Regions from separate parts of the Streptomyces sp. NPDC085937 genome, predicted to be linked through region 2. Evidence: riboswitches for the same ligand, from Rfam matches in the RefSeq annotation. Region 2 holds a riboswitch; the other holds the start of a gene.

Region 1 (5,101 bases), on a different contig from region 2:
GTCGTACCGTCACCGGCGACGTCGTCCGTCTTCTTGGCGACTTCCTTGACCAGCTCGGCGCCGATCTTCTCGTACGGGTCCTCGAGCTCGATCTCCTTGGCGATGGAGACACCATCGTTGGTGATCGTGGGGGCGCCCCACTTCTTCTCGAGGACGACGTTGCGGCCCTTGGGGCCGAGCGTCACCTTCACGGCGTCCGCGAGCTGGTTCATGCCGCGCTCGAGGCCGCGCCGCGCCTCCTCGTCGAACGCGATGATCTTGGCCATGTGAAGTGGTCCCTCCAGGACTGGGGGTGATTCCTTCGGACCGCGCCCGCGCCCGCGACGGACGGCTCGCCGGCCGTGTGGTTCCTTGCCCCACGTGACCTGGCGGGCCTCACCGACCCGGTCCTTCGTTGTCACTCTCACCTTCAGAGTGCTAACGCCAATGATTAGCACTCGACCCCCGAGAGTGCAAGGCGCGCTCGCGGAGCGGCGGCAAGTTCGAGAGGCTCCCCAGAGGCCTACGAGCCAGTGGCGCCAAGGGCTCACGTCCGCGCTCAGCCTCGGGCGAACACGGCGCGCGCGGCGCGTGCGCCTAGGGCATGACGAAGGGCCCGCACCCCGAGAGGTGCGGGCCCTTCGCCGGCAGAAGATGTGCGTGCGGCTGGTAGCGCGTTCAGGCGGTGACGCGAACCATGTCGGCCTGCGGGCCCTTCTGACCCTGCGAGATCTCGAACTCGACCCGCTGGCCCTCTTCAAGGGTGCGGTAGCCGTCCATCTGGATGGCGCTGTAGTGGACGAAAACATCCGCACCACCGTCGACCGCGATGAAGCCGTACCCCTTCTCCGCGTTGAACCACTTGACGGTGCCCTGAGCCATGCCTAACTCCCCTATTACTGGCCCTTGCACAGATCCACACTTCGCGGACCCGGGTCAGACCTCACCCCCCAACGGTTGGGGGCGTGCGCCGGAACGCGTCGACCGCGGCTGAATGTATCTGTCCAACTGCCGTCTGCAACAGGTCAATCGGACGAGAAATCTGGACGCCACCGGTCCGGAATGTGACAAGAATTCGCCAGAATTCAGGGCAAGTCGGGCCGGGCGAAGGAGACAAAAGCCGCGAAAGGAGCCCGCACTTTGGCTACATCCAGTCGGGTCAGCGGCAGGAATTCAGGGTTCTCGATCAATGGATCGGGAGCGCGTTCCCCAACTCTACCGCGCTCAATCCCATGGAATTGCCCCCTCCGCATCTCTCACGGAAGGGGCAATGCCACAAACGCTCGGTAACCGTCATTACCGAAGGTAATGATCAACCTCCGGCGACCGCCGGGATGATCGAGACGCCGGCCCCGTCCGGGGTGGCCGTTTCGAGGCCCTGCTCGAACCGCACGTCGTCGTCGTTCACGTAGACGTTGACGAACCGGCGCAGCTTGCCCTGGTCGTCCAGGACCCGGGCGGCGATGCCGGTGTGGTTCTTCTCGAGGTCCTGGATGACCTCGCCGAGGGTCCCGCCCTCGGCGGCGACCTCGGCCTTGCCACCGGTGTAGGTACGCAGAATGGTAGGGATACGGACGGTAACGCTCACTTTGAACCTCCGGTCAGGTGACAACCCCAGGGGCGCGGGGCTGTGTTCGACGTGCGGCTGCCGCCGCGCGGGCGCGACCGGCCCCCACCGGCCCGCGGACGATGACGAAACGGCTCTCAGACGAGCCCGGCCTCACGGAACGACTCCAGGCTGGGCCGAATCGTCGCCGTCAGCCCGGTCCCGGCCACCGCGTCCAGCGTCTTGAGCCCGTCCCCGGTGTTCAGCACCACCGTGGTGAGGGACGGATCCAGCGCCCCGCTCTCGATCAGCTTCTTCGTCACGCCGACCGTGACCCCGCCCGCGGTCTCCGCGAAGATCCCCTCGGTGCGCGCCAGCAGCTTGATCGCGTCGACGACCTGCTCGTCGGTGACGTCCTCCACCGCGCCGCCGGTGCGCCGGGCGATGTCGAGCACGTACGGGCCGTCCGCCGGGTTGCCGATGGCCAGCGACTTGGCGATGGTGTCCGGCTTCTGCGGCCGGACCACGTCGTGCCCCGCCTTGTACGCCGTGGACACCGGCGAGCAGCCCTCGGCCTGGGCACCGAAGATCTTGTACGGCCGGTCCTCGACGAGCCCGAGCCTGATCAGCTCCTGCAGCCCCTTGTCGATCTTCGTGAGCTGCGAGCCGGAGGCGATCGGCACCACGATCTGGTCCGGGAGCCGCCACCCGAGCTGCTCACAGACCTCGTACGCGAGGGTCTTGGAGCCCTCGGCGTAGTACGGCCGCAGGTTGACGTTGACGAAGCCCCAGCCCTCGCCGGCCGGGTCGCCGATCAGCTCGGAGCAGAAACGGTTCACGTCGTCGTAGTTGCCCTCGATGCCGACGAGCTCGCCGCCGTAGACGGCGGCCATGACGATCTTGCCCTGCTCCAGGTCGTGCGGGATGAACACGCAGGAGCGGAAGCCCGCCCGGGCGGCGGCGGCGCCGACCGCGCCGGCCAGGTTGCCGGTGGAGGAGCAGGAGAGCGTGGTGAAGCCGAAGGCGCGCGCGGCCTCCAGGGCCTGGGCGACGACGCGGTCCTTGAAGGAGTGCGTGGGGTTGCCGGAGTCGTCCTTGACGTGGAGACCGCCGGTGACGCCCAGCTCGCGGGCCAGGTTGTCGGCCCGGACCAGCTTGGTCCAGCCCGGGTTCAGGTTGGGCTTGGTCGCCACGTCCGCGGGGACGGGCAGCAGCGGCGCGTAGCGCCAGATGTTCGCGGGACCCGCCTCGATGCGCTTGCGGAGCTCTTCGGTGTCGTAACCCGAGAAGTCGTAGGCGATCTCCAGCGGGCCGAAACACTCCTCGCAGGCGAAGACCGGACCGAGGGGCACGCGGTGGCCGCACTCGCGACAGGACAGCGCGGCGGCGGGGCCGAGGTCGACGGTGTTCGCGGAGTCGGTGGTGCTTGCAAAAGTCTGCACAGCCATGGAGGCGAGGCCCTTTCTCCTCATCTTCCTCACGACGCACTTCGCCGTGAGACGGATTTGGCACCTTCCCTAGCCGGGAGCCTCGCCACGTCCGCGTGACAGGAACCGACTGGAGGGTTGCCGGGGCTTCATCGGGCCGTGTCCCTCTGCCCCTCTGGATGAGCGGTGTTCAGTTGTGCGCCGTGCACCCCGGGATGCGGGGCCCTTCGGCGTTGTTCAAGACTGTAACCGAAGGCCCGGACGGCGGCGGGAGCCGTCCGAACCCCGAGATGGATCACCGGCCAGTGAGGAGCCCGGACCGTGCTGGAAGAAGTCGAGCGCTGGCTGATCGAGCGCTCCTGGTCGGTGGCCGACCGTCCCCTGCACCGGATCCTGGCGGCGAAACGGGCCTCGGGGCAGACGGTGAGCGTGGTGCTGCCCGCGCTCGACGAGGAGGCCACGGTCGGCGAGATCGTCTCCGTCATCCGGCACGACCTGGTGCTCCAGGTGCCGCTGGTCGACGAGGTGGTGGTGATCGACTCCGGCTCCACCGACCGCACCGCCGAGGAGGCCGCGGCGGCCGGCGCGCGGGTGGTGCACCGGGACGCGATCCTGCCCCGCATACCGGCCGTGCCCGGCAAGGGCGAGGTGCTGTGGCGGTCGCTGCTGGTCACCCGCGGCGACATCGTGTGCTTCGTCGACGCCGACCTGAGGGACTTCTCCTCCGACTTCGTCACCGGCATCGTCGGCCCGCTTCTCACCGACCCCGGCGTCCAGCTGGTCAAGGCCATGTACGACCGGCCGATGACGACGGCCGACGGGAGCACCACCGGCGCGGGCGCCGGGCAGGGCGGCCGGGTCACGGAGCTGATGGCCCGCCCGCTGCTCAACATGCACTGGCCGCAGCTCGCCGGGTTCGTGCAGCCGCTGGGCGGCGAGTACGCGGCCCGCCGCGGCCTTCTGGAACAGCTCCCGTTCCCCGTCGGGTACGGCGTGGAGCTGGGCATGCTCGTCGACGCCCTGCACCTGGTCGGCCTGGACGCACTGGCCCAGGTCGACGTGGGCGTGCGCAAGCACCGGCACCAGGACGGGCAGGCGCTCGGCCGGATGGCCGCCGCGATCTACCGCACCGCTCAGCTGCGGCTGGCCCGCGCGCATCTGCTGCGGCCGTCGCTGACCCAGTTCGAGCGGGCCGGGGACGCCTTCGAGCCCCGCACGTACTCGGTGGACACGGAGGAACGGCCGCCGATGACGGAGATCGAGGAGTACCAGGCGCGCCGGGTGGCCTGACCCGGCCGCCGCCGGCCGGTGTGACGCACCGGCACGTTTGAGGCCCGGGGGGCCGGGCTAGGTTGAGGCGTATGGCTTCAAGCTTCGGTGCAGCTCAGGTGCTGGTCGCCTCCAACCGGGGGCCGGTGTCGTACGAGGTGGCGGACGACGGTTCGCTGCGGGCCAAGCGGGGTGGCGGCGGACTGGTGTCCGGCCTCTCCGCGATCGGTCCTGAGGCGGGTGCGCTGTGGGTGTGCTCGGCGCTGTCCGACGGCGACCGCGAGGCCGTGCGGCGCGGGGTGGGCGAGGACGGCGTGCGGATGCTGGACGTCCCGGCGGACGTGCACGCTGACGCGTACAACGGCATCGCGAACTCGGTGCTGTGGTTCGTGCACCACATGCTGTACCAGACCCCGCTGGAGCCCGTGTTCGACGCGGAGTTCCGCCGGCAGTGGGCCTCCTACGAGACCTACAACCGGGCGTTCGCCGAGGCGCTGGCGCAGGAGGCGGCCGAGGGCGCGGCGGTGCTGGTGCAGGACTACCACCTCACGCTGGTCCCCGGGATGCTCCGCGAACTCCGCCCCGACCTGCGCATCAGCCACTTCTCGCACACCCCGTGGGCGCCGCCCGAGTATTTCGCGTTGCTGCCCGGTGACATCGCGCGCCAGGTGCTGCGCGGGATGCTCGGCGCCGACCGGCTCGGCTTCCTCACCCGCCGCTGGGCGGACGCGTTCACCGCGTGCTGCGAGCGCTTCGCGGACGGGCTCGGCGACACCCGGATCGGGGTGCACGGCCTGGGCGCCGACGCGGACTTCCTGCGCGCCCGCTCCCACGAGGCGGACGTGGCCGAGCGGATGGCCGCGCTGAAGGAGGAGATCGG
Region 2 (5,101 bases):
CTGTTCCTCCACGTGTTCGGACCGATGGCCGAGGCACGGATGGGCCGTGTGCGGTTCACCCTGTGCTACGCGGGTAGCGGCTACCTCGCCCTGCTGGGGTACGCCGCCGCCAACGCCGGCTCCGAGCGGTCCCTGGTCGGGGCCTCGGGAGCGATCTCGGCGGTCCTCGGAGCGTTCCTGTTCCTGTTCCCCCGGGGGCGGGTCACCAGTCTCCTGCCGTTCGCCCTGTTCCTGCCGGTACGGCTGCCCGCGTGGGTGGTGCTGCCGTTCTGGGCGGCCCTGCAGTGGGCGGCGGCGGGACGCACGGCGGAAGGCGGGCCGGGGGTGGCCCACCTGGCGCACCTGGTGGGCTTCGGCCTGGGGTTCGGCTGCGCGTGGGTGTGGCGCGGCGGGGCGACTACAGTGAGGTCCGCCCCTGCTCCGGCTCCCGAGGGAGAGAACCAGCCGTGATCACCGCGATCGTCCTCATCAAGACCAGCGTGGACCGGATCCCCGAGATCGCGGAACAGATCGCCGCGCTGGACAGCGTCAGCGAGGTCTTCTCCGTAACCGGCACGTACGACCTGATCGCCATGGTGCGGGTCCGTGAGCACGAGGACCTGGCGGAGGTCATCCCCGGCCGGATCAGCAAGATCCAGGGGGTCGAGGGCACGGACACGCATGTGGCGTTCCGCACCTACTCCCAGCACGACCTGGAAGCGGCGTTCGCCATCGGCCTGGACAGCTGACCTCACTGTCGGGGCTCCGCCCCGGGTGTTCCAGCCCCTCCGGCGTTCGAGGAGCGGGGTCCGGGGCGGAGCCCCGGGGTCGGGCCGGGATGGGGCGGCGGGGGCGAATCACCTCACGCGCGCCCCGCGGTGTCCGGCACGCACCGCCCGTCCACCGTCCGGTAGGTCCACCGCGCGCCGTCACGCACCAGCTCCCGCACCGCCCCCACGAACCGCTCCACATGCTCGTCCGGCGTCCCGGCCCCGAAGCTGACCCGGATCGCGTTCAGCGAGCCCGCGTCCGGCGCCCCGCACTCCCCCCGGCCCCCCGCCTCACTGCCCACCAGGCGCCGCACCAGCGGGTGCGCGCAGAACAGCCCGTCCCGCACACCGATGCCGTACTCCGCGGACAGCGCCGCCGCGAAGTGGGAGCTGTTCCAGCCGTCGACCACGAAGGACAGCACACCGACCCGCGGCGCGTCGTCGCCGAACAGCGACAGGAACCGCACCTCGGGCACGTCCGCCAGCCCCTCCCGCACCGCGCCGACCAGCGCGTCCTCCCGCGCGGCCAGCGCGTCGAAGCCGGCCTCGGTGAGCGCCTGGCAGGCGGAGGCGATGGCATGGGCGCCGATGACGTTGGGCGAGCCGGCCTCGTGGCGGGCGGCGCCGTCGTGCCACTCCACGTCCACCCCGCCGTCCGCGCGCCGGGCGACCGTGCGGCTGGCGCCGCCGCCCGCGAGGTAGGGCTCGGCCTCGCGCAGCCAGTCGGCGCGCCCCGCCAGCACCCCGGAGCCGAAGGGGGCGTACAGCTTGTGCCCGGAGAAGGCGACCCAGTCGACGTCCAGGTCGCGCACGCTCACCGCCCGGTGCGGGGCGAGCTGGGCGGCGTCCAGCACGATCCGGGCGCCGTGCGCGTGCGCGGCGGCGGCCAGTTCACGGACCGGCCACAGCTCACCGGTGACGTTGGAGGCGCCGGTCACGCAGACCAGGGCCGGGCCGTGGGGGTCGCGGCCGGCGAGGGCCCGCTCCAGGGACGCGACGGCCCGCGCGGGGCTGCCCGGCGCGTCCAGGTAGGTCACCCGGGCGCCCCGCCAGGGCAGCAGGGAGGCGTGGTGCTCGGTCTCGAAGACGAAGACCTCGCAGCCCTCGGGCAGGGCGGCGGCGAGCAGGTTGAGGGAGTCGGTGGTGGACCGGGTGAACACCACCTGGTCGTCGATGCGGCAGTCGAGGAACTCGGCGACCGTCCGGCGGGCGTTCTCGAACAGGTCGGTGGACAGCTGCGACAGGTACCCGGCGCCCCGGTGGACGCTGCCGTAGTACGGGGCGTACGCGGCCACGTCGTCCCAGACGCGCTGGAGGGCGGGGGCGCTGGCGGCCTGGTCGAGCGCGGCGTAGGTGACCTCGCCGCCGGTGACGAGCGGGACGGTGACGTCCCGGCCGAGGACGGGCAGCGGGGCACGGACGGTCGGGGCGGCGGCAACGGCGGAGACGGACATGGCGGAACTCCCGTGAGGCAGGACGGATCCCCGCGCGGGCGGACGGCGCGCCGGCGCGGGAAGGAAGGTGAAGGGGGTGTGCGGAGGCGGGGCTCGACGCCCTAGCGCATTCGCTTGCTCACGGAAGGCTCCTCGACGACCAGGACCCCTGGTGTGCGAGGGGTCCGCGCTTGCCGTGAGCCCTGCTGCTCACGGCCTGGTCCTCACCCGGGGCACCCCGCCACGGACGGAGGGTTGCCGGACAGCCGGCCGGGGCCTTGTGGCTGTCACTCATGACCTGACAGGGAAATTACGTGAGGTGACCGGCGTCCCGCAACCCGGGTCCGGATCGCGGGACAACCGCGCGGCCCTCAGGCGTTGCTGACGGCCACCCAGCGCTCCAGGACGCGCTTGGCGGAGCCGGAGTCGATCGACTCGGCCGCCTTGTCCATCCCGGCGCGGATCTGCTCGGTGAGCGTGCCGCCGCCCGGCTCCCACGCCACCAGCGCCGCTGCGGAGTTCAGCAGCACCGCGTCCCGCACCGGGCCCCGCTCGCCGTCCAGCAGGCGGCGGGCGACCTCGGCGTTGTAGGAGGCGTCGGCGCCGCGCAGCGCCTCCACCGGCACCAGCTCGATGCCGACGTCACGCGGGTCGAAGCTCTCCTCGGTGACCGCGCCGTCGCGGACCACCCAGACCCGGGAGGTGCCGGTGGTGGTCAGCTCGTCCAGGCCGTCGTCGCCGCGGAACACCAGCGAGGAGTGGCCGCGCCCGGCGAACACCCCGGCCATGATGGGCGCCATCCGCGGGTCGGCGACACCGACCGCCTGGGCCTTGACCTGGGCCGGATTGGCCAGCGGGCCGAGGAAGTTGAACACCGTGCGGATGCCGAGCTGGCCGCGGGCGGCGGCCACGTGGCGCAGCGCCGGGTGGAACTTCACCGCGAAGCAGAAGGTGATGCCGGCCTCCTCGGCGACCTCGGCGACCCGGCGCGGGGTGAGTTCGAGGTTGACGCCCAGCTTCTCCAGGACGTCGGAGGCGCCGGAGGCGGAGGACGCCGCGCGGTTGCCGTGCTTGACGACCTTCGCGCCGGCGCCGGCCACGACGATGGAGGACATGGTGGAGATGTTCACCGTCTTCGCGCCGTCACCGCCGGTGCCGACGATGTCGACGGTGGCGCCCGGCACGTCGATGACGTTGGCGTGGGCGTACAGCGCCCGGACGCAGCCGGTGATCTCCTCGACGGTCTCGCCCTTGGCGCGCAGGGACACCGCGAAGCCGGCGATCTGCGCGTCGGTCGCCTCCCCGCGCATGATCAGGTCCATCGCCCAGGCGGTGTCGTCGGCGGACAGGTTCCGTCCGTCCAGGAGGCCGTTCAGCAGGGCGGGCCAGGAGCGGCCCGCCGCGTTGTCGCCTCCAGCGGGGGTCACAGCGCTCATGGTCGCTCCTGACGGTCGTAGCGGGTGGCCGGGACCGGCGCGGTCCCGGCCCCACCCTATCCAGCCCCGGGCACCGCGAAGGGCCCCCGTCCGCAGAACGGACGGGGGCCCTTCACTGTCGTGTGGCGACGGGTGGAGTGCTTGAGGATCAGTGGTGGCCGTGGCCGCTCGTGATCTCCTTGTACTCCTCGACGGTCGGCTTCGGAATCTGGGACTCCTCGCCGTAGAAGCCCTTGCTGAGCTTGGCGCGCAGCTTCTCGCCGGCCTTCACCTTGCGCCGGACGCCGTTCTCGTCGACCTCCGGGCCGAGCTCGAGCGGCTGGGGCTGCTCGTGCGCGGTGAGGGTGTACAGCTGCTCCTGGCTGAGCGGCTCGTGCACCTCGATGAACTCACCGTGCGGCAGGCGCTTGATGATGCCCGACTCGCGGCCGTGCAGCACCTTCTCCTTGTCCCGGCGCTGCAGGCCGAGGCAGATGCGCTTGGTGATGATGAACGCCACGACCGGGGCGACGAAGAACGCGATCCGGACAAACCAGGTGATGGCGTTGATCGACAGGTGGAAGTGCGTGGCCCAGATGTCGTTGCCGCCGCCGATGAGGAGCACGAAGTACAGCGTCATCCAGGCGACACCGAACGCGGTGCGCGTCGGGGCGTTGCGCGGGCGGTCCAGGATGTGGTGCTCGCGCTTGTCGCCGGTGACCCAGGACTCGATGAACGGCCACACCGCGATGGCCGCCAGGACCAGCGGGAAGATCATCAGCGGGATGAACACGCCCAGGACGAGCGTGTGACCCCAGAAGTTGATCTCCCAGCCCGGCATGACACGGATCAGGCCCTCGGAGAAGCCCATGTACCAGTCAGGCTGGGCGCCGGTGGAGACCATGTCCGGCCGGTAGGGGCCGATGGCCCAGATCGGGTTGACCGTGGCGATCGCGGCGACGGCCGCGAGCACACCGAAGACCAGGAAGAAGAAGCCTCCGGCCTTGGCCATGTACACCGGCAGCAGCGGCATGCCGACCACGTTCTTGTTGGTCTTTCCGGGGCCCGCGAACTGCGTGTGCTTGTGGTAGAAGACCAGGATCAGGTGCGCCACCACGAGGCCGAGCATGATGCCCGGCAGCAGCAGGACGTGGATCGAGAAGAACCGGGCCACGAAGTCGTCGCCGGGGAACTCGCCGCCGAAGAGGAAGAACGAGATGTACGTGCCGACGATCGGCACGGACAGGATCGCGCCCTCCATGAAGCGGATACCGGTGCCGGAGAGCAGGTCGTCCGGGAGCGAGTAGCCGGTGAAGCCGGTGAACATGCCGAGGACGAGCAGCAGGAAGCCGAACAGCCAGTTGATCTCACGCGGCTTGCGGAACGCGCCGGTGAAGAACACGCGCATCATGTGCACGAACATGCCGGCCACGAAGATCAGCGCGGCCCAGTGGTGGATCTGCCGGATGAGCAGACCGCCACGGACGTCGAAGCTGATGTCCAG

Evidence for each region. Region 2 has a riboswitch for S-adenosylmethionine ahead of ACIF8S_RS24640 (aminotransferase class V-fold PLP-dependent enzyme). Riboswitches for the same ligand answer to the same signal wherever they lie in the genome.
Region 1: it holds a riboswitch for S-adenosylmethionine, as region 2 does, so the genes downstream of both, thrC (threonine synthase) here and ACIF8S_RS24640 (aminotransferase class V-fold PLP-dependent enzyme) in region 2, are expected to answer to the same signal.

The regions. Positions count from the first base shown of each region.
Region 1 covers NZ_JBITSH010000005.1:127,286-132,386, reverse strand. The annotation lists gene groL (chaperonin GroEL) at 1-266, opposite strand, end outside; gene ACIF8S_RS13300 (cold-shock protein) at 658-861, opposite strand; gene ACIF8S_RS13295 (MoaD/ThiS family protein) at 1,292-1,567, opposite strand; gene thrC (threonine synthase) at 1,684-2,973, opposite strand; SAM riboswitch class I at 2,991-3,138, opposite strand; gene ACIF8S_RS13285 (glucosyl-3-phosphoglycerate synthase) at 3,274-4,242, shown strand; gene ACIF8S_RS13280 (trehalose-6-phosphate synthase) at 4,314-5,101, shown strand, end outside.
Region 2 covers NZ_JBITSH010000012.1:147,374-152,474, forward strand. The annotation lists gene ACIF8S_RS24630 (rhomboid family intramembrane serine protease) at 1-450, shown strand, start outside; gene ACIF8S_RS24635 (Lrp/AsnC family transcriptional regulator) at 447-728, shown strand; gene ACIF8S_RS24640 (aminotransferase class V-fold PLP-dependent enzyme) at 842-2,203, opposite strand; SAM riboswitch class IV at 2,365-2,481, opposite strand; gene trpD (anthranilate phosphoribosyltransferase) at 2,554-3,618, opposite strand; gene ACIF8S_RS24650 (cytochrome bc complex cytochrome b subunit) at 3,767-5,101, opposite strand, start outside.